DNA from 3 places in the Kitasatospora viridis genome. Region 3 is predicted to be linked to each of the others. Evidence: riboswitches for the same ligand, from Rfam matches in the RefSeq annotation. Region 3 holds a riboswitch; each other region holds the start of a gene.
What was found. Region 3 has a riboswitch for S-adenosylmethionine ahead of FHX73_RS45205 (putative leader peptide). Riboswitches for the same ligand answer to the same signal wherever they lie in the genome.
Positions count from the first base shown of each region.

Region 1: it holds a riboswitch for S-adenosylmethionine, as region 3 does, so the genes downstream of both, thrC (threonine synthase) here and FHX73_RS45205 (putative leader peptide) in region 3, are expected to answer to the same signal.
Region 2: it holds a riboswitch for S-adenosylmethionine, as region 3 does, so the genes downstream of both, FHX73_RS21260 (aminotransferase class V-fold PLP-dependent enzyme) here and FHX73_RS45205 (putative leader peptide) in region 3, are expected to answer to the same signal.

Region 1 is NZ_VIWT01000001.1:2,548,890-2,558,160, forward strand. Features, by position in the region: gene groL (chaperonin GroEL) at 1-1,415, opposite strand, end outside; gene FHX73_RS11230 (cold-shock protein) at 1,761-1,964, opposite strand; gene FHX73_RS11235 (MoaD/ThiS family protein) at 2,458-2,736, opposite strand; gene thrC (threonine synthase) at 2,784-4,064, opposite strand; SAM riboswitch class I at 4,082-4,214, opposite strand; gene FHX73_RS11245 (glucosyl-3-phosphoglycerate synthase) at 4,399-5,415, shown strand; gene FHX73_RS11250 (alpha,alpha-trehalose-phosphate synthase (UDP-forming)) at 5,479-6,927, shown strand; gene otsB (trehalose-phosphatase) at 6,917-7,768, opposite strand; gene FHX73_RS11260 (DUF3263 domain-containing protein) at 7,799-8,026, opposite strand; gene FHX73_RS11265 (extracellular solute-binding protein) at 8,074-9,271, opposite strand, start outside.
Region 2 is NZ_VIWT01000001.1:4,709,348-4,718,618, reverse strand. Features, by position in the region: gene FHX73_RS21285 (C40 family peptidase) at 1-599, opposite strand, end outside; gene FHX73_RS21280 (NYN domain-containing protein) at 786-2,216, opposite strand; gene FHX73_RS21275 (hypothetical protein) at 2,331-2,579, opposite strand; gene FHX73_RS21270 (rhomboid family intramembrane serine protease) at 2,758-3,567, shown strand; gene FHX73_RS21265 (Lrp/AsnC family transcriptional regulator) at 3,564-3,845, shown strand; gene FHX73_RS21260 (aminotransferase class V-fold PLP-dependent enzyme) at 3,862-5,265, opposite strand; SAM riboswitch class IV at 5,317-5,434, opposite strand; gene trpD (anthranilate phosphoribosyltransferase) at 5,526-6,599, opposite strand; gene FHX73_RS21250 (hypothetical protein) at 6,757-7,179, opposite strand; gene ctaE (aa3-type cytochrome oxidase subunit III) at 7,494-8,114, shown strand; gene qcrC (cytochrome bc1 complex diheme cytochrome c subunit) at 8,254-9,063, shown strand; gene qcrA (cytochrome bc1 complex Rieske iron-sulfur subunit) at 9,060-9,271, shown strand, end outside.
Region 3 is NZ_VIWT01000005.1:332,731-342,001, reverse strand. Features, by position in the region: gene FHX73_RS38010 (LLM class flavin-dependent oxidoreductase) at 1-97, opposite strand, end outside; gene FHX73_RS38005 (LLM class flavin-dependent oxidoreductase) at 113-1,183, opposite strand; gene FHX73_RS38000 (NtaA/DmoA family FMN-dependent monooxygenase) at 1,180-2,556, opposite strand; gene FHX73_RS37995 (LLM class flavin-dependent oxidoreductase) at 2,553-3,824, opposite strand; gene FHX73_RS45205 (putative leader peptide) at 3,988-4,125, opposite strand; SAM riboswitch class IV at 4,156-4,269, opposite strand; gene FHX73_RS37990 (GNAT family N-acetyltransferase) at 4,499-5,248, shown strand; gene FHX73_RS37985 (LLM class flavin-dependent oxidoreductase) at 5,251-6,324, opposite strand; gene FHX73_RS37980 (beta-ketoacyl-ACP synthase 3) at 6,369-7,403, opposite strand; gene FHX73_RS37975 (fatty acyl-AMP ligase) at 7,400-9,271, opposite strand, start outside.

The sequences.
Region 1 (9,271 bases), on a different contig from region 3:
CCGGCGGGCAGGTTGCGGACCTTCTCGACCACGACGCCACCCTCAAGGCCGGCGTTGGTGGCGATCTGCTTGATCGGGGCCTCCAGCGCGACCTTCACGATGTTGGCACCGGTGGCCTCGTCGCCTTCGAGCTCCAGCTTGTCGAACGCGACACCGGCCTGCAGCAGCGCCACGCCGCCACCGGCGACGATGCCCTCCTCGACGGCCGCCTTGGCGTTGCGCACGGCGTCCTCGATGCGGTGCTTGCGCTCCTTGAGCTCGACCTCGGTGGCCGCGCCGGCCTTGATGACGGCCACGCCGCCGGCCAGCTTGGCGAGGCGCTCCTGGAGCTTCTCGCGGTCGTAGTCCGAGTCGCTGTTCTCGATCTCGGCGCGGATCTGGTTGACCCGGCCGGCGACCTGGTCGCTGTCGCCGCCACCGTCGACGATGGTGGTCTCGTCCTTGGTGATGACCACCTTGCGGGCGGTGCCCAGCAGGTCGAGACCGGCGTTCTCCAGCTTGAGGCCGACCTCCTCGGAGATCACGGTGCCACCGGTCAGGATGGCGATGTCGCCCAGCATGGCCTTGCGGCGGTCGCCGAAGCCCGGGGCCTTGACGGCGACGGACTTGAAGGTGCCGCGGATCTTGTTGACCACCAGGGTCGACAGGGCCTCGCCCTCGACGTCCTCGGCGATGATCAGCAGCGGCTTGCCGGACTGCATGACCTTCTCCAGCAGCGGCAGCAGGTCCTTGACCGAGCCGATCTTGGAGTTGGCGATCAGGATGTACGGGTCGTCGAAGGACGCCTCCATACGCTCCAGGTCGGTGGCGAAGTAGGCCGAGATGTAGCCCTTGTCGAAGCGCATGCCCTCGGTGAGCTCAAGCTCCAGACCGAAGGTGTTGCTCTCCTCGACGGTGATGACGCCTTCCTTGCCGACCTTGTCCATCGCCTCGGCGATGAGCTCGCCGATCTGGGTGTCGGCGGCGGAGATCGAGGCGGTGGCCGCGATCTGCTCCTTGGTCTCGACGTTGCGGGCCTGGGCCAGCAGCTGGTCGGAGACGGCGGCGACGGCCTTCTCGATGCCGCGCTTGAGGGCCATCGGGTTGGCGCCGGCGGCGACGTTGCGCAGACCCTCGCGAACCAGGGCCTGGGCGAGCACGGTGGCGGTGGTGGTGCCGTCACCCGCGACGTCGTCGGTCTTCTTGGCGACCTCCTTGACGAGCTCGGCGCCGATCTTCTCGTACGGGTCTTCGAGCTCGATCTCCTTGGCGATCGAGACACCGTCGTTGGTGATCGTGGGGGCGCCCCACTTCTTCTCAAGGACGACGTTGCGGCCCTTGGGGCCCAGCGTCACCTTGACGGCGTCGGCAAGCTGGTTCATGCCGCGCTCAAGGCCGCGGCGAGCTTCCTCGTCAAACGAGATGATCTTGGCCATCGGAAGTGGTCCTCCAGGACACGGTCGACTGCTCGGACCAGGGGGCGCCCGCGACGGACGGCCGTGGGGTGCGGGGGGCCTTTCCCCAGCCACGCCCCGAGGCCTCACCGACCCGGTCCGTTTGTCACTCTCAAGCTCTGAGTGCTAACGCCAATGATTAGCACTCTGGGGTGGCGAGTGCAAGCTCCTTGAGGACGGCGGCACGATGCCGGCCACCCCCGGCGGCGCCCCGGGACGACGGAAGCGGCCGAGCCCGCCCCCGGCCCCTGACGGGGTGTCGGGTGCGGGCTCGGCCGCTTGGTCCACCAGCTCGGTGAGAGCCGATACTCCGAGGTTCGGAAAGGATCAGACCGCCGCGCGGACCATGTCCGCCTGCGGGCCCTTCTGCCCCTGGGAGATCTCGAACTCGACCCGCTGGCCCTCCTCGAGGGTGCGGTAGCCGTCCATCTGGATCGCGCTGTAGTGGACGAACACGTCCGCACCACCGTCGACCGCGATGAAGCCGTAGCCCTTCTCCGCGTTGAACCACTTGACGGTGCCCTGAGCCATTCCGAACTCCCCTAGTGCTGTACTGGCCCTTCACGCGCCCGCTGGTCGCGGACCCGGGTCTGGCGGACCATGCCGAAGGTGTCCCCCCGGGGCGTGATCCTGCCGCAGCAACCCGCCCCCGGTTGCCAGTTGGCGTCCCGAGGACAGGCGGATGCGTCGACCGCGGCTGAATGTATCCGGATCGGAGCCCTCTGCAACAGGGTCACTGAACGCCAATTCAGCCACCCGGCCGACGGACAGGAGGGGAGGAATACGACAGAGTTCGGCAATTCGCCTCGGACATAGCGGGCGGAAGCCGCGAATTGTCCAAATAATTCTGACGCGTCGCCGACATGAATCCGCGTGCGCGTGGGCAGCTATGTCTCAACGGTCGGGACGCCGGGGCACAGCCTATGCCCCAGCCTCCGGGCTGCTCGCACCGCCCCGGGCACGACGGCGGGGCGCCCCCGGCCGCAGTGGCCGGGCGACGCCCCTGGGGTGTGCCGACGGACCGTCAGCAGCCGCCCGCCACGGCCGGGATGATGGAGACGGTGGCGCCGTCCTTGACCTCGGTGGCCAGGCCCTGGTCGAAGCGCACGTCGTCGTCGTTGACGTACACGTTGACGAACCGGCGCAGCGCACCGGCGTCGTCCAGCACCCGGGCGCCGATGCCGGCGTGGTTGCGGTCGAGGTCGGCGATCACCTCGGCCAGGGTGGCGCCCTCGGCGGTCACCTCGGACCGGCCGTCGGTGTAGGGGCGCAGGATGGTGGGGATGCGGACGGTGGCGCTCATCGGTGGCTCTCCTGGTTCGGGGGGATCTGGGGGGTGGGGGAGGCGGCTCAGACCAGCCCGGCGGCCCGGAAGGACTCCAGGGTCGGCCGGATGGTCGCGGTCAGGCCGGTCCCGGCCACCGCGTCCAGCGTCTTCAGGCCGTCGCCGGTGTTGATCGCCACGGTCTCCTTGGCCGGGTCCAGCTGACCGCTCTCGACCAACTTCTTGAGCACGCCGATGGTCACGCCGCCCGCGGTCTCGGCGAAGACCCCCTCGGTGCGGGCCAGCAGCTTGATCGCCTCGACCACCTCGGCGTCGGTGACGTCCTCCACCGCGCCGCCGGTGCGCCGGGCGATGTCCAGCACGTAGGGGCCGTCGGCCGGGTTGCCGATCGCCAGCGACTTGGCGATGGTGTCCGGCTTGACCGGGCGGATCACGTCCCGGCCGTCCTTGAAGGCGGCGGCCACCGGGGAGCAGCCGGTCGCCTGGGCGCCGAAGACCTTGTACGGGCGGTCCTCGACCAGGCCGAGCTTGATCAGCTCCTGCAGGCCCTTGTCGATCTTGGTGAGCTGGGAGCCGGAGGCGATCGGGATGACGATCTGCTCGGGCAGCCGCCAGCCGAGCTGCTCGCAGATCTCGTAGGCCAGGGTCTTGGAGCCCTCGCCGTAGTACGGCCGCAGGTTGACGTTGACGAAGCCCCAGCCCTCGCCGGCCGGGTCGCCGATCAGCTCCGAACAGAACCGGTTGACGTCGTCGTAGTTGCCCTCGATGCCGACCAGGTCGCCGCCGTACACGCCGGCCACCACGATCTTGGCGTGCTCCAGGTCGTGCGGGATGAAGACGCAGGAGCGCAGGCCCGCGCGGGCCGCCGCGGCGCCCACCGCGCCGGCCAGGTTGCCGGTGGAGGAGCAGGACAGGGTGGTGAAGTCGAAGGCCCGGGCCGCCTCGATCGCGCAGGCCACCACCCGGTCCTTGAAGGAGTGGGTCGGGTTGCCGGAGTCGTCCTTGATGTGCAGCTGGGCGGTGAAGCCGAGCTCGGCGCCCAGCCGGTCGGCCTTGACCAGCGGGGTCCAGCCGGGGTTCAGGTTGGGCTTGCCGGCCACGTCGGCCGGCACCGGCAGCAGCGGGGCGTAGCGCCAGATCGAGGCCGGCCCGGCCTCGATCCGCTTGCGCAGCTCCTCGGTGTCGTAGCCGCTGTAGTCGTAGGCGATCTCCAGCGGCCCGAAGCACTCCAGGCAGGCGAAGCTGGGGCCGAGCGGGAACCGGGTGCCGCACTCGCGACAGGACAGCGCGGTGGCGGGGCCGAGGTCAACATCGGACGTCGCGGCGACAGGGGTAGCGGTAGCCATGATGGCGGAGGCCTCTCTCCTCATCTTCCCCGTGGCGCGGGCGCGCCACAGGCCGGAATTGGCACCTGTCCCGCCGGGGCCTGCTACAGGCCGGTCGAGAAGGTTGCCGGGACGTCAACGGGCCGTTCCCTCAGTCCCTCTGGATGAGCTCTATGAAGTTGTCACCGACTGCGAAGCCGGCGGCCATGATGATCAAGTTGGCCGGCGGTCCACCCCGGTGTGCGAAGGTCTGATCGCAGTACGAAGACTGTAGCCGAAGGCACGACAGCTGACCGCTACCGTCCGCTACGCGAGACGGCCGCGACCATTTCAGAGAGCCGACAAGGAGCGAGATTTGCCAGCCCAGCAGAGCCCGGAGCTTCTCCCGGAGGCAGCGCGCTGGTTGCGTCGCAGGTCCTGGACGGCGGCGGACCGGCCGCTGTCCGAGCTGCTCGCCGCCAAGCGGGCCGCCGGACCGGCCGGCACGGTGAGCGTGGTGCTGCCGGCGCTGGACGAGGAGTCCACCGTGGGCGGGATCGTCGAGGTGATCCGCCGCGAACTGATGGAGCGCGTCCCGCTGGTGGACGAGCTCGTGGTGGTGGACTCCGGCTCCGCCGACCGGACCGCCGAAGTCGCCGCCGCCGCCGGCGCCCGGGTCGTGCAGCGCGACGCCGTGCTGCCCGAGGTGCCCGCGGTGCCCGGCAAGGGCGAGGTGCTCTGGCGATCACTCATGGTGACAAGCGGCGCGATCGTCTGCTTCATCGACGCCGACCTGCGCGAGTTCGACCCGGCCTTCGTCTCCGGCATCGTCGGGCCGCTGCTCACCGAACCGGACGTGCACCTGGTCAAGGCGATGTACGACCGCCCGCTGGAGGAGGGCGGCGCGGTGGTGCCGGCCGGCGGCGGGCGGGTCACCGAACTCGTCGCCCGGCCGCTGCTCAACCTGCACTGGCCGCAACTGGCCGGTTTCGTGCAGCCGCTCGGCGGCGAGTACGCGGCCCGCCGCTCGCTGCTGGAGCGGCTGCCCTTCCCGACCGGCTACGGGGTGGAGCTCGGCCTGCTGGTGGACGCCCTGGACCTGGTCGGGCTGGACGCGCTGGCCCAGGTCGACGTCGGGGTGCGGCACCACCGCCACCAGGACGGCCAGGCGCTCGGCCGGATGGCCGCCACCATCTACCGCACCGCGCTGGAGCGGCTGGACCGCACCCACCGGCTCAAGGCGGCCGAGGACCTGGCCCGCCCGGTGCTCACCCAGTTCTCCCGCGACCCGGTGACCAGGGAGTTCACCGCCCACGACCACCCGGTCACGGCGCTGGAGCGCCCCCCGGTGATCGAACTGCCGCAGTACCGGGAGCGGTCCGGCCGGAGCTGACCGGTCCCGGGGTGTGGCCGACGTCCTGGTTTGCCGCACGGCGGCCCCGGCAAGGTTCGAGATATGGCCGATCAAACGACCGCACGCATCCTGGTGGCCTCGAACCGGGGCCCGGTGTCCTTCTCGACCGCGGCGGACGGCAGTCTCAGCCTGCGCCGCGGCGGCGGCGGACTGGTCTCGGGGCTCTCCGCGATCGACGACCCGAACGCCGTCTGGGTCTGCGCCGCACTCGGCGAGGCCGACCGGGCGGCGGCCCGGCGCTCGCCCGACGGGCGGCTCGACCGGGCCGGCTTCGAGGTCGGCGGGCAGGCCGTGCGGATGCTGGACCTGGACCCCGAGGTGTTCGACCGGGCCTACAACGGCGTGGCCAACTCGACCCTCTGGTTCCTCCACCACATGCTCTACGCCACCCCGACCTCGCCCGCCTTCGACCGGCGGGCGGGCGAGCAGTGGGCCGGCTTCCGGGCCTACAACGCGGCCTTCGCCGAGGCGCTGGCCGCCGAGGCCGCGCCCGGCGCCGCGGTGCTGGTGCAGGACTACCACCTCACCCTCGTGCCCGAGCTGCTCCGCGAGCTGCGCCCGGACCTGCGGATCGGCTACTTCCTGCACATCCCGTGGGCGCCGGCCGACTACTTCCGGCTGCTGCCGGACGACCGGGCGGCGGCCGTGCTCACCGGCGTGCTGGGCGCCGACCGGGCCGGGTTCCACACCCGGCGCTGGGCCGAGGCCTTCGCCGACTGCTGCGAGCAGGTGTTGGGCGCCACCGTCGACCGGGCCGACCTCTCGGTCACCCACCGGGGCCGGACCACCAGGCTGGGCGTGCACGCGCTCGGCGCCGACGGCGAGTTCCTGCGCGAGCGCGCGCACCGGCCGGACGTGGACCAGCGGCTCGCCGCGCTCAGGCAGCAGGTGGGCGACCGGCGCACCATCGTCCGGGTGGACCGCACCGAGCTGAGCAAGAACATCGTCCGCGGCCTGCAGGCCTACCGGCACCTGCTGCGCACCCGCCCCGAGTGGCACGACCGGGTGGTGCACGTCGCCTTCGCCTACCCCTCCCGGCAGGACCTGGCCGAGTACCGCGAGTACACCGCCGAGGTGCGCCGGATCAGCGAGGAGATCAACGCCGAGTTCGGCACCGCGCGCTGGCAGCCGCTGATACTCCAGGTGGAGGACGACTTCGCCCGCTCGCTGGCCGCCTACCGGCTGGCCGACGTGGCCCTGGTCAACCCGATCCGGGACGGCATGAACCTGGTCGCAAAGGAGGTCCCGGTGGTCTCCGACGCGGGCTGCGCGCTGGTGCTCTCCCGGGAGGCCGGGGCCTGGCCGGAACTGGCCGAGGACGCGATCGGGATCAACCCGTACGACGTGCTGGGCACCGCCGACGCACTGCACCGCGCGCTCGGCATGCCCGTCGCCGAGCGCACCGAGCGCACCAAGCGGCTGGCCGCGGCGGCCACCGCGCTGCCGCCGCAGCAGTGGTTCCTCGATCAGCTCGCGGAGCTCAGCGCCTGAGACCCTCCAGCGCCCGGGCCAGCCCCTCCAGCAGCGCCACCACCCCGGCCGGCCCGGGCACCACCAGGTCGGCCCGCTCGGCCACCTCGCGCACCGGCGGTTCGCCGGTGACCGGGCCGCTGGCCACCAGCAGCCCGGGCAGCCCGGCGCCGCGCAGCCGCTCGACGGCGGCGAAGGCGGCCAGGTCGCCCAGGTCGTCCCCGGCGTAGAGCACCGCGCCGGCCGCCCGCTCGCCGACCAGCCCGGTCAGCGCCGCGCCCTTGTCGACCCCGGGCGGGCGCAGTTCGACCACCATCCGGCCGGGTTCCACGGCGAGCCCGTGCGCGGCGGCCAGCTCGGCCAGCGGGCCGCGCAGCCGCTCCAGGAGGGCGTCCGGCTCGGCGGTGCGCCGGGTGTGCACCGCCAGCGAGCGGTCCTTGTCCTCCAGCCAGGTGCCCTCCGGCGCGTCCAGGGCGGCCAGCAGGCCGGGCAGTTCGGCCCGCACGGCGGCCACCCCGGGGTGCACCTGAGGGGCCGTCAGCCGGCCGGTGGCGCCGTCCCAGCGCTCGGCCCCGTAGTGGCCGAGCACCACCAGGCGCTCCAGTCCGGGGGTGTCGGCGAAGCCGCCGAGCCGGACGGCGGCGAGCGCCGGGCGGCCGGTGACCACGGCGACGGTGCCGATCCGCCCGGCCAGCGCGGCCAGCGCGGCGGCGGCGCCGGGGTGGGCGGCGGCCCGTTCGGGGTCGGCGACGATCGGCGCCAGGGTGCCGTCGAAGTCGAGGGCGAGCAGCGCCCGGGCCGGGTCGGCCAGCAGTGCGGCCAGGCCCGCCCGGCCGGCGGTGGTGGTCGGTTCCTGCAGCATGCCCGCCAACCTACCCAGGGCGCGGGTCGGCTAACGCTCGGCCCGGCGGGCGGCCCGGATCCGGCGCAGCCGGTTGACCAGGACCGGGTCCTGCTTGAGCGCCTCCTCGCGGTCCAGCAGGGCGTTGAGCAGCTGGTAGTACCGCGTGGCGGAGATGCCCAGTTCCTCGCGGACCGCCTGCTCCTTGGCCCCCTGGGTGCGCCAGCCGCGGGCCTCCAGGGCCAGCACGGCCCGCTCGCGCTCGGTCAGCTCGGTCATCCCGCCATTCTCCCGCAGCGCACCGACGTCCCGGGCAAGCCGCCCGACTACTGGCCGCGGGCCTTCTTGCTGGTCGTCTCGGCGAACTGCTGCAGGCCGGTGAGCACCGGGCCCGGGTCGTCGGAGACCGCCTTGCCGATGTCGGTCTTGAGCCGGCCGCTGACGGTGTCCCAGGCCGGGTCGCCGAGCGGGTAGAAGCTGGCGGCCGGCAGCGCGTCCAGGAACGGCTTGAGGTCGGGGTGCCGGCCGCTGTTGGTCATGTCGTCCAGGGTGTCCTGGGTGACCGGGAGCAGGTTGTACTGCTCGTCGAAGGCGAGCGTGTTGTCCTTCGTGTAGGCGAAGTTGAGGAAGTCGCGGATCTGCTGCCGGTGCCCGTTGGCGGTGTAGGCCATCATCCAGTCGGCCACGCCCAGGGTGCGGTCCTTGGTGGCCGGGTCCTTGCGGGGGATCGGCGCGGTGCCGTAGTCGACCTTCGCCTGCGCCGCCTTCTGGACCAGTGCCGGGTGGCCGTTGAGCATCGCCACCTTGCCGGCCGCGAAGTCGTCGAAGGCGGTCTGGCGGTTGACCGATCCCGGGTCGGGATAGGTCAGGTGGGGGTCCACCAGGTTCTGCTTGAGCCAGGCGAAGGTCTCCTGGTTCTCCTTGCTGTCCAGGGTGTAGACGCCGGCGTCGTCGGTCAGCCCGCCGCCGCCGCTCATCGTCCACATCATCGACTCGGCCTGGGCCTCCTCCGGGCCGAGCGGCAGCGCGTAGGGGGTGACCCCGGGCACCTTGGCCTTGATCAGCGCGGCGTCCGCCTTGAGGTCGGCCCAGCTGGCCGGCGGCTGGGCGATGCCGGCCTTGGCGAAGATCGTCTTGTTGTAGAAGAAGGTCCGCGAGGAGGAGACGAACGGGATGCCGTACTGGGTGCCGAGCACCTCCCCGGCCCGGTTGAAGACGTCCAGGAAGTTCGCCTCGGTGTCCATCGAGAGCACGTCCCGGGCCGGGTAGAGCTGGTTGGCGGCCACCTTGTCGGCGAAGCCGCCGGTCTGCACGATGTCGGGCGAGTGGCCGGCCTTGACCATCGCGGCGACCCGGGCGTCGATGTCGTTCCAGCTGTAGACCCGGACGTCGACCTTGATCTTCGGGTTGGCCGCCTCGAAGCGCCTGGCCAGGTCGTCCCAGTAGTGCTGCGAGCTGGTGGCGGGGCTGTCGCCGTAGTCGGCGGCCACCAGTTGGAGGGTGACGGTGCCGTTCCCGTCGAGG
Region 2 (9,271 bases), on a different contig from region 3:
TCGGCGGCGCTCAGCGAGTTGAGCAGCTTCTGCGCGGCGGCCAGCTTGGTCTGCACGTCCTGCTTGGCCTGGTTCAGCTCCTGGGTCGAGCGGTCCAGCTCGGCCAGGGTGTCCGCGGCTTCCTTCTTCTCCTGGTCCAGCTTGCGCTGCTCACCGGTGAGCGACTTGAGCGCGTCGGTCTCGGTGTCGGTGGCGACCTGCATGCTGGAGGTCTCGTCGAGGTAGGTCTGCGGGTTGGAGTTCAGCATCAGCTGCACCGAGGGGTCGATGCCGCCGTTGCGGTACTGGTCCGCGGCCACCGAGCCGAGCCCGGTCTGCAGGTCCGTCACCTGCTGCTGGGTGCGGGCCACCTCGTCCTGCAGCTGGGAGGCCTGCTGGCGGAGCTGGTCGCCGCGCTCCTTGGCGCCGTCGTACTGCTCCGAGGCCGCCTCGGCCTGCTGGTTGAGGCCGTCGACCTGCGCCTTGACGTCGTCGAGCGAGGGCTTGGGGTCGGCCCAGGCGCCGGTCTGCGACGAGATGGCGACCGCGGTGGCCGCAGCGGCGGTGAGCACGGCGACCCGTGCACGGCTCGGCTGCTTCGGACGGCGGTGGGACGCCAAGGGAGCGCTCCTTCTTCTGCCGGTCTCACCCGATCGGATGAGTGACCGGAAAAATAGGTTTGACGCCGGACCCTACTGAACATCACATCGCTACGCCACTCCCTCCGGTGGACGCACACCCTTCGGTGGAACGGATTTCACCGTCCCTTCACCGCACCACGGGTGGCGCACCGGCCCGACCGTCCGTCAGCTGCGGGCCAGCCGGTTGAGCAGCAGGGTCGAGGCGACCGGGCGCGCCCCGGCCTTGCGCACTCCGTCGGCCACCTCGCGGTCGGCCGAGACCACCACCACCGGGCGGCCCTGCGGCTCGGCCCGGACCAGCTGGCGGATCAGCTCGTCGGCGGTCTGCCCGGTCCGGCTGAACCGCACCCGCACCCCGCGCGGCGGCGCCATGATCACCGGCACGTCCAGGTCCTGCCCGTCGAAGACGCAGGTCACCTCCGCCTGGGTGCGCTGCGCCAGCATCGCCAGCCCGCCGAGCAGCCGCAGCCGCTGCTGCTCCAGCGGCAGCGTCGGGTAGCCGGTCTTGGTGACGTTGTAGCCGTCCACCACCAGGTGCACCTGAGGGATCGCCAGCAGCTGGTCCAGCAGCGCCGGGTCGTCCTCGGCCAGGCCGCGCCGGGCCACGTCGTGCGGCGAGGCCGAGCCGGGCTCCACCGCGTCCACCAGGTCGGCCGGGTGCAGCTGGGTGACCGGCAGGGCCAGCTCGCGCTGCAGGCCCTGGGCCGACTGCAGCACGGTGTCCAGCAGCAGCCGCAGCCGCATGTCGGCCACGCTGCGCCCCTCCCGGGCCGAGCGGCGCCCGGACTCCAGCGCGCCCTCCAGCTCGGTCACCCGGTGCCGCAGCCGCCGGCCCTCGGCCTCCGCCGCCGCCTTCTCGGCCGCCCCCGCGGCCCGGGCCGCGTCCAGCTCGCCCTGCAGCTTGCGGCTCTGCGCCTGGGCCCGCTTGGTGTCCGCCTCCAGGCTGCGCACCTTCTTGCGCAGCGACTCCAACTCCCGCCGGGCGTGCTCGCCCTCGGCCCGCTGGCGCTCCAGGTCGCCGCGGGCGGCGGCCCGGGTGGCGGCCAGCTCCTCCTGGAGCTTCTCCACCAGCCGGGCCGACTCGGCGGCGGCGTCCGCCACCTCGGAGCGCTCGGCCTCCTCGCCGGCCTCCGCCACCAGCCGGGTCCAGCCCTTGCTGCGCAGCAGGTAGGCGGCGGCGGCCACGTCCAGCGGCTCCGCCGCGCCGGGCACCTGGCCGGCCTCCAGCGCGCCGACCAGGTCGGGCTGGCCGGCCCGCAGCCGGTCCGCTATCCGGGAGCGGAAGACCGGGTCGGCCTCCAGCGCGGCGGCCAGCGCGGTGCCGGCGTAGCGGGCCCGGCGGACGGGGGTGAACTTGGCGTACGGGCGCAGGGTGGCGGGCAGGTCGCCGAGCGGCAGGCCGCCGAGCGCGTCGGCGGCCAGGCCGATCACCCGGCGCCGGACGCCCTCGGGCAGCGGCCGGTCCAACTGCTCGGCGGCCGGCTGCCCGTCGGGCTCGCCGGACGCCGCGGCCGCCGCTTCGCGGACCGCGTGGTCGGCCACGTCGTCGACCGCTTCATCGACTCCGGGCTCGGCGGCCTGACTCGCTGCTTCCATCGCGTCCTCGGCTCCGATCCCTGGTCTGCTGACACACCGCTCGGAACAATTGTCTCGTGCGCGGCACCTGGGCGGACACCACGTACGGAACCCCTCGCTCCGCGGCGGTCCGGGTCAGCCCTCTTCGCCCGCTCCCGGGCGGGACACCAGCTCGACCTGGTCGACCGCGTTGCACCAGCGGCAGCGCACCGACTCGACGGTCTCGCTGAGCACCTCGCGCTCCTCCACCTTGGGCTCGCCGGCCAGGTCCAGGTGGATGAACTCGACGGCCCGCGAGGACCGGGTCACGTCGAACCGGGTCAGGTTCCCGCAGAGCGTGCAGCGCCAGCGGGTCTCGGCCGTGGGCAGGGGGACGGCGGTCATGGGAATCGGGTCCTCTCGGCGGCTCCTGGTCCGGCCCTGGTGCCGGCCAGGCCCCCACCTTATGGGCTGCTTATCCGCCCCCGGGCGCCGAACCGTGAGATGTCCACCTGCTGGACACCTCACCCGCCCGGCGGACCGGCCGGTGTCGCCGCGACCGCCGCGCGGAATGCATCGCCGCATGTCCGTGAGCCCGTTCCGCCAGGTGCTGCGCAGCCCCGCACCGCTGGTGACCTACCTGCTGATCGCGGTCAACTGCCTGGTCTTCCTGGCCGGGCCGAGCGGGCTGGACCCGGCCTACGGCAGCCGGCCGGCCGACCGGGCCTGCGCCGCCCAGCGCTACCAGCAGCGCTGGGGCGCGGTGCCGGCCGAGCTGCTGACCGACCGTCCGCTGACGGCCGATCGGCTGGCCGGCGCGGCGCCGCCGCTGCCCGGCTGCCCGCTGCTCGCCACGCCCGGCAAGCGCCCGTGGCTCTCGGCCCTCACCGCGCTCTTCGTGCACGGCGGCTGGCTGCACCTGCTGGGCAACATGCTCTTCCTCCAGGTCTTCGGCCCGGCGGTGGAGCAGCGGCTCGGCCGCGCCCGGTTCCTCCTCTTCTACCTGGCGGCCGGCCTGCTGGCGGTCTACGGGTACGCGCTGACCGCGCACGCCGGGCCGGCCGCGCTGCGCCCGCTGGTCGGCGCCTCGGGCGCGATCGCCGGGGTGCTCGGCGGGTACCTGCGGCTCTACCCGCGGGCCCGGGTCACCGCGCTGGTGCCGGTGCTGCTCTTCCTGCCGCTGCGGTTCCCGGCCTGGCTGGTGCTGGGGCTCTGGTTCGCGGTGCAGTGGTGGTCGGCGCCGGCCATGCGGCCGCAGGCCCCGCAGGCCGGGCCCGGGGTCGCCTACCTGGCCCACGTGATCGGCTTCGCCGGCGGCTTCCTGGCCCTCTGGGTGGGTGCCAGGCGGGCCGGATACCCTGATCCCGTCCCCAATCCAGGAGCCTCCTCGTGATCACTGCCATCGTGCTCGTCAAGACCAGCGTCGACCGGATCCCCGAGATCGCCGAGGCCATCGCCGCGATCGACGGCGTGAGCGAGGTGTACTCGGTCACCGGCGGGTACGACCTGATCGCGATGGTCCGGGTGCGCCATCACGACGACCTGGCCGAGGTGATCCCGGCCCGGCTCAACAAGGTCCCCGGCGTCACCTCGACGGAGACCCACATCTCCTTCCGCACCTACTCCCAGCACGACCTGGAGGCGGCGTTCTCGATCGGCCTGGACGGCTGACCGGGCCCGGCCCCGCTCAGCGGCGGGTGTCCGCCACGCAACGGCCGCCCTCGTTGCGGTAGTTCCAGCGCGCCCCGTCGGTGACCAGCTCGCGCACCGCGGCCAGGAACCGGTCCACGTGCTCCAGCGGCGTGCCGGCGCCGAAGCTGACCCGGATCGCGTTCAGGCTGCGCTCCCCCGGCAGCGAGGGCTCCGGCGCGCCGCACTCGGACGGGGCGGTGTCCTCGGAACCGAGCAGCGTGCGCACCAGCGGGTGCGCGCAGAACAGCCCGTCCCGCACGCCGATGCCGTACTCGGCGGAGAGCGCCGCCGAGAAGTGCGAGCTGTTCCAGCCCCGCACCACGAAGGAGAGCACGCCGACCCGGGCGGCGTCGGCGCCGAACAGGCTGAGCACCCGCACCTCGGGCACGGCGGCCAGGCCCTCGGTGAGCCGCTCGATCAGCAGTTCCTCGCGCTCGCGCAGCGCGTCCAGGCCGGCCTCGGTGAGCGCCCGGCAGGCGGAGGCGATCGCGTAGGCGCCGATCACGTTGGGCGAGCCGGCCTCGTGCCGGGCCGGGCCCCGGTGCCACTCCACCGCCACCGAACCGTCCGCCTGCCGGGCCACGGTGCGGGAGGCGCCGCCGCCGGCCAGGTAGGGCTCGGCCGCGTCCAGCCAGTCGGCCCGGCCGGCCAACACGCCCGCGCCGAAGGGCGCGTAGAGCTTGTGGCCGGAGAAGGCGATCCAGTCCACGTCCAGTTCGCGCACCGAGACCCGGTGGTGCGGGGCCAGCTGGGCGGCGTCCACGACCACCCGGGCGCCGTGCCGGTGCGCGGTCCCGGTGAGCTCGGCGATCGGCCAGAGCTCGCCGGTCACGTTGGAGGCGCCGGTGACGCAGAGCAGCCGGGGCGCGTCCGGCCCGGCCGGGTCGGCGGCCAGCGCGGCGTCCAGCGCGGCCACCGCCTCGGCGTGCGAGCGCGGCGCCCGCAGGTAGGTGACGGCCAGTCCGGCCTGCTGCCACGGCAGCAGGGAGGCGTGGTGCTCGGTCTCGAAGGCGAACACCCGGGTGCCGGCGGGCACCGCGCCGGCCAGCAGGTTGAGCGAGTCGGTGGTGGCCCGGGTGAAGACCACCTGGTCGCCCTCGCGCAGGTCGAGGAAGTCGGCGACGGCCTGCCGGCTCTGCTCGTACAGCTCGGTGGAGAGCTGGGAGAGGTAGCCGGCGCCGCGGTGCACGCTGCCGTAGTACGGGGCGTAGGCGGCGACGTCGTCCCAGACCCGGCGCAGCGCGGGGGCGCTGGCCGCGTAGTCGAGGGCGGCGTAGCCGACCTTCTCGCCGGAGACCAGCGGGACCTCGACCTCGGAGCCCAGCACGGCGAGCGGCTCGGCGAAGGCGGCGGGAGCAGCAGTGACGGTGGTGGCGGCAGCGGCGTTGGTGGACGACATCGGGATGCACTCCTCCTGGGTCAGGGACCCCGGGGGTGCGAAAAGTCCGGTGGTCCGCGCTTGCCGGCGGCACCTCGCCGCTCGGCCCGGTCTTCACCCAGGGCACCCCGCCACGGACGGAGGGTTGCCGGACAGCAAGCTGGGGCTTGTCGCGCTGTCACTCATGACCTGGCGCAGACTCTAAGCAGCCGACCGAGGAGTGGTCAATCCGCCGTCCGCCATCCGGACCACCGACCGGATGGCGGGCGACTGCGCGGGTGCTACCGCGCGGTGGCCGCCGACCAGCGGTCCAGCAGCGCGGCGGCGGCGCCGGAGTCCAGGGCCTCCTCGGTGCGCTTCATGGCGGCCGCCAGCTGCTCGGTCAGCGGCGCCGCGGTGAGGTCCAACGCGACCAGCGCGGCAGCGGAGTTGAGCACCACCGCGTCCCGCACCGGCCCGCGCTCGCCGGCCAGCACCCGGCGGGCCACCGCCGCGTTGTACTCGGCGTCCGCACCGCGCAGCGCCTCGATCGCGACCAGTTCGATGCCCAGCTCGCGCGGGTCGAGCACGGTCTCGGTGACCCGGCCGTCGCGGACCAGCCAGACCCGCGAGGTGGTGCAGACGGTCAGCTCGTCCAGCCCGTCGTCGCCGCGGAAGACCAGCGCGGTGGAGCCGCGTTCGGCGAGCACCCCGGCGATCAGGCCGGCCAGCCGGGTGTCGAAGCAGCCGACCGCGTGCGCCGTCACCCGGGCCGGGTTGGTCAGCGGGCCGAGGATGTTGAAGGCGGTCGGCACCCCGAGGTCGCGCCGGGCGGCGGCGGTGTGCCGCATCGCGGGGTGGAAGGTGGCGGCGAAGCAGAAGGTCAGCCCGACCTCCTCGGCCACCTCGGCGACCCGACGGGGCGTCAGGTCCAGCCGCACGCCCAGCTTCTCCAGCACGTCCGAGGAGCCGCTGGCCGAGGAGGCGGCCCGGTTGCCGTGCTTGACCACCTTGGCGCCGGCCGCCGCGGCGACGATCGCCGACATGGTGGAGATGTTGACGGTCTTGGCCCGGTCGCCGCCGGTGCCGACGATGTCCACGGCCGGCCCGGGGATCTCCAGCGGGCGGGCGTGCGCGTACATCGCCTCGACCAGGCCGCTGACCTCGTCCACGGTCTCGCCCTTGGCCCGCAGCGCCACCATGAAGCCGGCCACCTGCACCGGGCTGGCCTCGCCGCTCATGATCCGGTCCATCGCCCAGGCGGTGTCGGCGCGGTCCAGGTCGGTGCCGGCCAGCAGGCTGCTCAGCACGTCCGGCCAGGTGCGGCTCACCTGCACGGGGTCGTCGCCGCCGTTCGCAGGGTTCACGTTCGCCATGACCGGTTCTCCAGGTGCGCCGTTGTCGGGAGGGACGCGGTCAGCCTAGCGAGCGCGGAAGGGCCGCCGTCGCGTGGACGGCGGCCCTTCTCTCCTGCTGAGACGGCCGGGGCGCCGGCCCCGGCCGACCGTCCGCCGGGCCGGACCGCAGGCCGGCTCAGCGGGCCAGTGACCTGGCGCCGAGCCGGGCCCGCAACAGGGTGGCCACCGCCTCGGCCAGCGCCACCGGGTCCACCGGCTGGGAGATCGCCGCGTCGGCCCGGCTCCAGGCGGCCAACCAGCTGTCCTGCGGGCGCCCGATCAGCACCAGCACCGGCGGGCAGCCGTAGATCTCGTCCTTCACCTGCCGGGCCAGGCCGAGGCCGCCGGCCGGAACCGCCTCGCCGTCGAAGACGCAGAGGTCCACCCCGCCCTTCTCAAGTGCCCGCAGGACCGCGGGAGTGGTCGCGCACTCCTGGTACTCGACCTCGGGCAGGTCGGCCGCCGGGCGCCGGCCGAGGGCCGCGAGCACCTGCGCCCGGGTGTTGCGGTCGTCGCTGTAGACGAGGACGGTGAGCGCCTCGTCGCTGCTGTGCGTCATCAGGACCTGCTCCCATGTGTCAGACGAATGTGATCCAGACCACGTCCACCACCTCCGGATGCTACTCCCCGATCACCCGTCCCGGTGAGCGTCCGGCACGAGATCGGCGCGCACAGTCGCGATCCGGCCCCGTCCGCGGAACTGAGCCACCGTCACCCGACTGGGCGAGGGAACGTCAGCCGCCCGTGCTGACGGGCTGTCCGGAGGGGCCCGGGAGTGGTAAACCCCCTGGTGCAGCCATCCGGGCATACCGCACGCACCGGACACTCCGAGGAAGACCCCCCGGCGTGAAGACGGAATAAGGGACCGACATAATGTCGGTCGTGGCGACAGCAACAGCAACAGAAACCGGGCACGCGCATGGATCGGTCAACCGACCGAACATGACCAGTGTCGGAACCATCGTCTGGTTGAGTTCCGAGCTGATGTTCTTCGCGGCCCTCTTCGCGATGTACTTCACGGCGCGTTCCGTGAAGGGACCAGACTTCTGGGCCGAGAAGGCGCATGCCCTCAACGTCCCCTTCTCCTCCGTGAACACCACGATCCTGGTGCTCTCCTCGCTCACCTGTCAGCTCGGCGTCTTCGCCGCCGAGCGCGGTGACGTGAAGAAGCTCCGGTCGTGGTTCGCGGTGACCTTCGTGATGGGCGCAACCTTCATCGGCGGTCAGATCTACGAGTACACCTCGCTGGTGAAGAAGGACCACCTCTCGTTGTCCTCCGACCCGTACGGCTCGGTGTTCTACCTGACCACCGGCTTCCACGGGCTCCACGTGACGGGCGGTCTGATCGCCTTCCTGCTGGTGCTGGGGCGGACCTACGCCGCCAAGCGGTTCACGCATGAGCAGGCCACCGCGGCGATCGTCGTGTCGTACTACTGGCACTTCGTCGACGTGGTCTGGATCGGCCTGTTCGCGACCATCTACCTGATCAAGTAGCCGATCAGGTCGCTGGCTCGCCGGCCGGACCCGACCGCCCCACGGCGCCGGGTCCTTTGCCCGTGCCCCTGCCCCCTGCCGGTGCCGACACCGACACCGGGCACCTCCAGACGACCAGATCCTGACACCGGGGTATTCCGTGAAAAAGCTCTCCGCACGACGGCGCCACCCACTGGCAGCGCTCGTCGTCCTACTCTTCGCCCTCGTGGCCTCCGGGGGGCTGTACGCCGCGTTCGCGCCCACCGAGCAGGCGCAGGCCGACAGCTCCGCGCAGTCGCTCGCGATCGACGAGGGCAAGCGGCTCTTCGCCGTCGGCTGCTCCTCCTGCCACGGACTGAACGGCCAGGGCAGCAGCATGGGCCCGAGCCTGGTCGGTGTGGGCTCCGCCGCCGTCGACTTCCAGGTCGGTACCGGTCGCATGCCCGCGCAGCAGCCCGGCGCCCAGGTCCCGCGCAAGAAGACCATCTACAACCAGTCCGAGATCGACCAGCTGGCCGCCTTCGTCGCTTCGCTCGGCCCCGGCCCGGCGACGCCGACCAAGGACCAGTACACCTCCACCGAGACGGACGCCATCTCCAAGGGTGGCGACCTGTTCCGGACCAACTGCTCTCAGTGCCACAACTTCGCCGGTGCCGGTGGTGCTCTGACGCAGGGCAAGTTCGCCCCGTCGCTGGAGAACGTCGACCCGAAGTACATCTACGAGGCCATGCAGACCGGCCCGCAGAACATGCCGTCCTTCCCGGACAGCACCATGCCGGAGCAGCAGAAGCAGCAGATCGTGGCCTTCGTGCGCTACCAGGCGAACGAGGCGCCCAACCCCGGTGGCCTGTCGCTCGGCAGCCTCGGTCCGGTCACCGAGGGTCTGTTCGGCTGGATCTTCGGCCTCGGCGTCCTGATCGCCGTCGCGATCTGGGTCGCAGCCCACACCACCAAGGCCAAGAAGTCATGAGCCACGACATGTCAGACGACAACCTGCCGACGGCGCACGACGCCGTCCACGGCCACGGCGAGGCCGCCGTCGCCGAGAACCCGTTCGCGGACCCGGGCCTGCCGGCCCACGAGCCGCGCCGGACCGACATCGACGAGCGGGCCGCCAAGCGTGCCGAGCGTCAGGTGTCCCTGATGTTCGTCGTGTCGATGCTCGCCACCGTGGGCTT
Region 3 (9,271 bases):
GCCGGGCCAGGTCGATGCTGTTGCGCAGGGCCTGGGTCGCGTCGGAGCCGGAGGATATCGGGACGAGGTCGAGGACGGTGAGCGGGGTGTCGGCCATGGGGTGGTTCCTTCGTCAGTGCGCGGTGGGGGTGGCGGCCGGGCCCCACGTCCACGGCGGGTCGGGGATCTCCCGGCGCAGTGTGGGGGCGATGTCGGACTGGAACAGCTCCAGGCTGTCCCGGTGCTGGGTGTCGGTGAGGCCGGAGGCTTCGGCGTGCAGGTGCAGGACGCTGTGGCCGAGTTGCTCGTGGTAGCGGTGCACCTTCTCGATCACCTGTTGCGGGCTGCCGATCAGGGCGGAGCTGCGCTCGACGAAGTCCTCCAGGGTCTGGAAGACCGGGTCCAGGCCGAGTCGCTTCTGCAGGGCCAACTGCCCTTCGAAGACCGGCCGGTAGTCGGCGAGTGCCTGCTGCGAGGTGGGCGCCGCGTAGTAGCCGGCGGTGCCCGCGCCGACCGTGGCCAGGGCCGGGTCGTGGCCGTGGTGGGCCCAGCGCTCGCGGTAGTGGCGCACGAGTTCGGCGTAGGGCTCGATCGGGTTGGTGACGTTGGCGGAGAACAGCGGGTCGCCGTAGCGGGCGGCGAGCTCCACCGACTCGCGGCTGGTCGCGCTGCCGTGCCAGACCCGGACGGGCTGCTGGAACGGCCGGGGCCACACCTCGGCCTCGGTCAACTCCGGTCGGTAGTGCGGGGCGTAGGTCACCTTGTCCTGCCGCCAGATCCGCCGGAACAGCTCGTAGGACTCGGCGTTGCGGTCCCACTGCTCCTCGGGGCTGACCTGGAAGAGCTCGCGCTGGGCGGCGCCGTTGCCCTTGCCGATGATCAGTTCCAGTCGACCCTGGGAGAGGTGGTCGAGGGTGGCGTAGTCCTCGTAGGCGCGGACGGGGTCGAGCAGGCTGAGCGTGGTCACCGCCGTGAAGAGCCGGATCCGGCGGGTCAGGGCGGCGAGGTGGCTGAGCACCACGGGCGGCGAGGAGGAGATGAACGGGCGCTCGTGGCGCTCGCCGACGCCGAAGCCGTCGAAGCCGAGCTCCTCGGCGAGCAGCGCGCTGTCGATGACCTCCCGGAACCGCTTCTGGGTGGACCCCAGTTCACCGGTGACCGGGTCCGGCGCGTGCACGATCAGGGTGATGGCGAGGAACTTCACGAGTGCACCTCCACCGTGCCGCGGGCCGGGCGGCGGGCGCCGAGCCCGAGGTGGTCGCGCAGGGTCTCCCCCGCGTACTCGGTGCGGAACACCCCGCGTTCCTGGAGCAGCGGGACGACGGTGTCGGCGAACTCGTCGAGGCCGCCCGGGGTCAGGTGCGGCACCAGGATGAAGCCGTCGCTCGCGTCGGTCTGGACGAACTCGTTGAGCTGCTCGGCGATCCGGGCCGGGGTGCCGATGAAGGTCTGACGGCCCGTCACCTCGATGATGAGCTCGCGGGTGGAGAGCTTCTTCGCCTCGGCGATGGCCCGCCACTCGGCGGCGACCTCCAGCGGGTCGCGGTGGTGGCGGACCGAGGCCCGGCCCTGGGCGACGGTGTGCTCGCCGACCAGCGGGTCGATCGCGGGCAGCGGTCCGTCGGGGTCGTGGTCGCTCAGGTCGCGGTTCCACAGCTGTTCCAGCAGCCGGATCGCGGTCTGGCCGCTGACCTGCTGACGGCGGATCAGGTCGGCCCGCTCCTGCGCGTCGGCGTCGGTGTCGCCGAGCACGAAGGTGACGCCGGGCAGGATCTTCAGCTCGTCGTGGGAGCGGCCGTAGCGGGCCAGCCGGCCCTTGACGTCGGCGTAGAAGGCCCGGCCGGCCTCCAGGGTGCCGTGCCGGCTGAAGATCGCGTCGGCCGCCGAGGCGGCGAACTCGCGGCCGGCCTCGGAGTCGCCGGCCTGGAAGATCACCGGTCCGCCCTGCGGGCTGCGCGGCACGTCGAAGCGGCCGGTGATGTCGAACTGGCTGACGTGGTGGTCGAACCGGCCCGGGTGCGGCTCGCGCAGGAAGACCCCGCTCTCCTTGTCCGCCACGATCTCGTCGCCGCGCCAGGAGTCGAACAGCTCCCAGGTGGCGGTGAGGAACTGCCGGGCGCGGTCGTAGCGGTCCGGCTGCGCGAGGAAGCCGCCGCGGCGGAAGTTCTCGCCGGTGAAGGCGTCCCAGGAGGTGACCACGTTCCAGGCGGCGCGGCCGGCCGAGAGGTGGTCCAGTGAGGCGAACTGCCGTGCCACCTCGTAGGGTTCGTTGAAGGTGGAGTTGATGGTGCCGGCCAGGCCGAGCCGGTCGGTGACGGCGGCGAGGGCGGCCAGCACGGTGAAGGTGTCGGGCCGGCCGACCACGTCCAGGTCGTAGATCTCACCGTTCTGCTCGCGCAGCCGCAGGCCCTCGGCCAGGAACAGGAAGTCGAACTTGGCGCGCTCGGCGGTGCGGGCGAGGTGGACGAAGGAGCTGAAGTCGATCTGGCTGCCGGCCGCCGGGTCGCTCCACACCGTGGTGTTGTTGACGCCGGGGAAGTGCGCGGCGAGGTGGATCTGCTTGACGGGCTTGCTCATCGCGCGGTGGCTCCTTCGGCTCCGACGAGGTCGGCGGCAGCGGCAGCACCGGCTGCTCCAGCAGCAACGCCGGCGTAACGGTTGGCGGGGCGGGGCAGACCGAGCAGCCCGCGCAGGGTGCCGGCCTCGTAGGCGGTGCGGAAGGCCCCGCGGCGCTGGAGCTCGGGCACCAGGCCTCGGGTGATCCCGGTCAGGTCGTGCGGCAGGGCGCCGGGGCGCAGGCGGAAGCCGGTGAGCCCGGCTTGCTGCCATTCCTGGAGCAGGTCGGCGAGTTGGGCGGGCGTGCCGGTGAAGACCCGGGCGTCGCTGGTGTACCCGGTGCCCGCCAGCCGGTCCAGCCGCAGCTTGCGGTCGGCGGCGGCGCCGGGCTGCTCGTCGAGGAAGACCACCAGGTCGCCGAAGACGTGCAGGGGCTGCTCGGCGCGGCCGGCGGCGGCCTGGGCGGCGCGGATCTCGGCGACGATCGCCCGGGCGTCCGCGGCGTCCTGCGGGGTGGTGAAGCCGAGGTCGGCCGAGCGGCCGACCAGCCGGAACGGCTCGCCGCGGTGCGCCAGGGCGGCGACCACCGGCTGGCCCTGCGGCGGACGCGGGGTGATGGACGGGCCGCGCACGCTGAACCGGCGGCCCTCGAAGTCGATGTAGTGCAGCTTCGCGCGGTCGACGAAGCGGCCGGTGGCCACGTCGCGGATCTCCGCGTCGTCCTCCCAGCTGTCCCAGAGCCGGCGCAGCACCTCGGTGTAATCCTCGGCCTCGCCGAAGAGGTCGCGCAGCAGCTCCTGCCCGACCGGCGTGTCCAGGTCCTCGATCCGCAGCTCGGGCACGGTGCGGCGGCCGAAGTGGGCGGCCTCGTCGACCCGGCCGGACACCTTGAGCCGGATGCCGGCCCGGCCGCCGCTGACGTGGTCGAGCGTGGCGATCGCCTTGGAGAGGTGGAACGGCTCGGTGTGGGTCGCCACCGCGGTCGGGACCAGGCCGATGTGGCTGGTCAGCGGCGCGATCCGGGCGGCGATCAGCACCGCGTCCAGCCGGCCGCGCACCTGGTCGGTGCGCCCGTCGGGGCGGAAGGGGTGGGTGGACTGGAGGCTGAGCGAGTCCTCGATGGTCACCAGGTCCAGCAGGCCGTGCTCGGCCTCCGCGACCAGGTCGGCCCAGTAGCGCGCGGTGAACAGGGCCTCGGGCCGGGCGTCGGGCTCGCGCCAGGCGGCCGGGTGCCAGCCGGCGCCGTCGAGGGCGACGGCCAGGTGCAGGGGTTCTGGGGTTTCGGGCATGGGGAACCGCTTCCGGGTCGAAGAGGTGGTCGTTGACGGGGCGGGACGCGGCACGCCCGACACGGCTGCCGGCCGGGGCCGGTGCGGTCAGGACGGAGGAGGTGCGGTGACCCGGGTCAGACGGCGGAGCGCGGCACTGCGGTGGGCCGCACGGCGCGAGGCGCTAGGAGGCGGGACAGAGTGCGGTGGTCACGCGCTGCAGGTCTATGTGGAGCCGCGCGTACGACGTGGTGACCCGGCAGCGGGCCTTGACGGTGACCGGGGCGGTCCGCAGCGCGAGGGCCTGTCGCACTCCCGTCATCTCCGTCCCCCTTCGGGTCGCACCGTTTCGAACTCGCGCTTGCGGTGCCGCCGTTCGGCACCGCCCGGTCCTCACCTGGGGCACCCCGCCGCGTGGGAGGGTTGCCGGTCAGCAAGCCAGGGCTTGACGCTGACACTCATGACCTTGATGCACCGTAACCCGACAGTGTCGTCCGGCACAATCCCCGCCGGATGACGGACGATCATCGTGGCGCCACGCCGGTCCCGTGCGTCACTGCTCGTCAACCGACGCACTCCGGACCGGGGTTGACACGGCGTGAGGGTCGTGGATCTCATGCTCCGGGCGGTCGTTGACATCCGCCGCGCAGGGCTCCTAGCTTTGCTCGAACGTCCCGATGGGAGACCTCCCGACCATGTCCACCAGCGTCCACCCGCCGCAGCCGTCGCAGCCTCAGCCGACCGCCGGCGGGATCGCGCCCCACCCGCTCGACAACCCCGCCTGGGCCGCGCTCACCGGCCCGCACCTCCGGTTCGCCGAGCGGGTCGGCCTGGCCGCCCGCTACCGCGCCGACGTCTCGCCGATCACCGCGCTCGCCGACCCGGCCGATCCGCGCGCCTGGGCGGACCTCGCGGCCCTGGTCGGGCCGGGCAACCTGACCTCCGTCGGCGGGGAGATCACCCCGCCGTCCGCCGACTGGCGGATCGAGGAGTCGGGCCGGCTCGTGCAGCTGGTCGACACCGCGCTGCGGGCCGAGCCCGACCCGGAGGCGGTCCGGCTCGGGGCGGCGGACGTGCCCGAGATGCTCGACCTGGTCGCCCGCACCCGGCCGGGGCCGTTCCTGCCGCGCACCGTCGAGCTGGGCGGCTACCTCGGCATCCGGCAGGACGGCCGACTGATCGCCATGGCCGGCGAGCGGGTGCGCCCGCCCGGCTGGACCGAGATCAGCGCCGTCTGCACGGATCCGGAGCACCGCGGCCGGGGCCTGGCCACCCGGCTGGTCCGCGCCGTCGCCGCCGGGATCAGGGAACGCGGCGACACGCCGTTCCTGCACACGGCCGGCACGAACACCGGGGCGATCCGGCTGTACGAGTCGATCGGCTTCACGCTGCGGCAGACCAGCTCGTTCCACCTGCTGCGCACGCCCGGCGCACCGCCCGCGTAGTCTCACCTCGGCTCGAACTTCCTGAGCAGCGGCAGCAGTTGGTCGCCGATCCGGGCGATCTCCCGCTGGTAGGGCGTGTCGGAGAGCACGAAGTGCGTCACCCCGAGCTCGCGGTAGCGCAGCAGCGCGTCGGCGACCTCCCGGGCGGAGCCGACCAGCCAGGTGCTGCCGGCCCCCGCCCCGCCGTAGCGGCCCGGCGCGGTGTAGAGGCAGCTGTCCAGCACCTCGCCCCGGTCCACCAGGTCGAGCAGGCGGCGCTGGCCGACCGCACCGCGGCGCTGCGCCGCCTCCGGGTCGTGCGCGCCCTGCCGCGCCATCCGGGCCACCTTCTGCTCGGCCGCGCGCCAGGCCTGCTCGCTGGTGTCCCGCACCACGGTGGTCACTCGCAGCCCGAACTCCAGGGGCGGGTGCGGGCGTTCGAGGCGCTCGCCGAGGGCACGGAGCCGGGCGATCCGCTCGGCCACGCCGTCCAGCGGCTCGCCCCAGAACAGTTGGACGTCGGCCTCGCGCGCCGCCACCTCCTCGGCGGCCGGGCTCGCACCGCCGAAGTACAGCGGCGGGTGGCGCCCCTCCTCGGCGCCCCACGGGCGGGGCCGGAGCGTGGAGTCCGTCACCCGGTAGTGCTCGCCGTGGAAGGTCACCCCGTCCTCGCCCCACAGCCGGCGCACCAGTCGCAGGAACTCCAGGGTGCGCGCGTAGCGGCGGGACTGGTCGAACTCACCGTCGCCGTAGGCCGCCGGGTCGTCCAGGCCGCTGACCACGTTGACCAGCACCCGGCCCCGGCTGAGCCGGTCGAGGGTGGCCGAGGCCGCGGCGAAGTTCGCCGGGTGCCAGTAGCCGGGCCGCACCGCGATCAGCGGCTTGAAGGTGGTGGTGCGGGCGGCCAGAGCCGCCGCCACCGTGAAGGTGTCGGGCCGGCCCCAGCCGGTGCCGAGCAGCGCGCCGGCCCAGCCGTGCCGCTCGACCGCGAGCGCGAGCTCGGTCGAGTGGTCGAGCGTGTCCCAGTCCTCGCGCACCTCGTCGCCGCGGTGGCCGGCCTCGACCGTGTTCGGGATGTACCAGAGGTGTTCGCCCATGTCGGCCTCCCCTGTTGCTCGTTGACTACCGGTGGTGGGCCCGGTCACGGCAGCACGACCACCTGGCCCGCGTACGCCAGGCCCGCACCGAAGCCCACCAGCAGGGCCAGGCCGCCCGGCTCGACGGCGCCCTCGCTGAGCAGCCGCTCCATCGCGAGGGGCACCGAGGCGGCCGAGGTGTTCCCCGCCTCGGCGAGGTCCCGGGCCACCGCGACGTGCTCGGGCAGCTCCAGCGCCTTCACGGCCGCGTCCACGATCCGCAGGTTCGCCTGGTGCGGGATGAACGCGGACAGCTGCGCCGCGCCCACCCCGGCCGCCGCCAGCGCCTCCCGGCCGACCTCCGGCACGGTCGCCACCGCCCAGCGGAACACCGCCTGACCGTCCATCCGCATGGTCGGCCAAGCCCGGCGCGGCTCGGTGTCGGCCTGGCGGGCTGCGGTGCCGGCCGGCCGCAGCTCCGTCCACGGGCCGGTGTGCGCGATCGCCGCCGCGCGCGAACCGTCCGAGCCCCACACCACCGGCCCGATCCCGGGCGCCTCCGCCGGCCCGACCACCACCGCGCCGGCGCCGTCGCCGAACAGGAAGGCGGTGCCCCGGTCGGTCGGGTCGATGATGTCGCTCATCCGCTCCGTGCCGGCCACCACCACGTGCCGGCTCTGCCCGGAGCGGACCAGTCCGTCGGCCAGCGCGAGGGCGTGGCAGAAGCCGGCGCAGGCCGCGCCCAGGTCCATCGCGCCGGCCTCCGGCGCGCCGATCTGGTGCGCCAACCGCGGTGCTGCGGGCGGCGACTGCTCCAGGTTCGACATGGTCGCCAGGATCACCGTGTCCACCGAGTGCGGCGGCACGCCCGCGTGGGCCAGCGCCTTGAGCGAGGCCGCGGCGGCCATGGCCACCAGGGTCTCGTCCGGCGCGGCGAACCGGCGGGTGGCGATGCCGGAGCGCCGCCGGATCCACTCGTCGCTGGAGTCGATGGCCGGCGCCACCTCGTGGTTCTCCACCACTCGGCTGGGCCGGTAGGCGCCGACGCCGAGGATCCGCGCGCCGCCGACCGGCGCCGGTGCCCGCAGCAGCCCGGTCACCGCCCGGCCTCCACCCGCTCGCGTGGCGCCGCGGCCTGCGCCGCCCCGAACTCGCCGTCCAGGTAACGGCGTCGGGTCTCCCGGCGCTGCACCTTGCCGCTGGAGGTCTTCGGCAGCGAGCCCCGGCGCACCAGCACGATCTCGTCCGCCTCCAGGCGCTGGCTCTCCTGCACGGCGCGGCGGATCCGCTCGCGCAGCTGCTCGCCGCCGCCGCGCAGCGTCCGGCCGTCCGCCTCGACCACCAGGACCAGGCGCTCCGCGCTGCCGTCGTCGGCGGAGAACGCCGCCGCGCAGTTCGGGTGCAGGCCCGGATCGGCGTTCTCGGCGGAGAGTTCGATGTCCTGCGGGTAGAAGTTGCGGCCCTGACGGATCACCACGTCCTTGATCCGGCCGGTGACGAAGAGCTCCTCCCGGTGCCAGAAGCCGAGGTCGCCGGTGCGCAGCCAGCTGCGCTGCTCGGCGCGGTCGGCGCGGCGGGCCCGGAAGGTCTGCTCGGACTCCTCGTCGCGGCCGTGGTAGCCGGCGGCGACGCACGGGCCGCTGACCCAGATCTCGCCGACCCGACCGTCCGTCAGGGTGGCGCGGGTCTGCGGGTCGACGATCCGCACCAGGCTGTCGCCGACCACGCCGCCGCAGCCGATGCTGGGGACCACGGCGCTCCCGGCCTCGGATTCGGTGTCGGCCTCGGTGTCGGCCGCCTCGGCGTCGGGGGCCGGGGCCTCGACCGCCCGCCCGGCCCGCAGCTCCTCGGCGGAGAGCCACAGCACGGTCGGCAGCCGGTCCTCGGGGCTGCCGGTGGCCTTGAGGGTGTTCTCGGCCAGGCCGTAGCCCGGGCACATCGCCTCCGGGCGGAACCCGGCCGGGGCCAGCGCCCGCTCGAAGGACCTGATGGTCTGCCAGCGCACCGGCTCCGCCCCGTTGGCCGCCACCCGCCAGGAGGAGAGGTCCAGGCCCGGCGCGAAGTCGCCGTCCGCGACCGCGCGGGCGCACAGCTCGTAGGCGAAGCTCGGCGCGGCGGCGTGGGTGCCGCGGAACCGGGAGATCGCCTCCAGCCAGCGCGCCGGGCGGCGGACGAACGCGTCCGGGGCCATCAGGTAGGACGGGATGCCCGACCAGAGCGGCAGCACCACGCCGAACAGCATCCCCATGTCATGGAAGAGCGGCAGCCAGTTCACCACCCGGGCGTCGCCCCGGGTGGGCCAGAGCCGGTCCGTCTCGTCCACGTTGCTGCCGAAGTTGGCGTGCGTCACCCGTACGCCCTTCGGCGTGCCGGTCGAGCCCGAGGTGTACTGGAGCAGGGCCAGCTCCTGCGCGCCGATCGGGCGCGGCTGCCAGCCGGCGAGCACCTCGGGCGCCTGCCGCTCGGCGGCCGCGGCCAGCGAGTCCGGGTCGTGCAGGGTCAGCCCGGCCAGCTCGGGCAGGGTGCCGAACCGCTCCTCCAGGTCGCGCTTCACCTCGGGGGTGGTGAGCAGCACGGTCGTCCCGGCGTCGTCGGCGATCTTCCGCAGCCGGTCCAGGCCGCGGGCGCGCGACGGCACCTGCACCGGCGCCGCCGCCACGCCCGCGTACATGCAGCCCAGCAGGTCCGCCACGAAGCCCAGCCCGGACGGGTGCAGCAGCACCACGCTGCGCCCGCCCAGCCCGAGCGCGGTCAGCCGCGCCGCGACCTGCCGGGCCCGCAGGTCGAGCTGGCGGTACGTCAGGGTTTCGGCGACCTCCTCCCCGTTGCGCAGGAAGGCGTACGCCAACTCGTCCGGCTGCTCGGCGCTGCGCCGCGCGAGCACCTCGGGCAGGCTCGGCAGCGCCGCAGGAACGCTCGGCAGTGCCTCGGGGAGGCTCGGCGCCTCGGAAGGGCTCGGCAGCGCGCT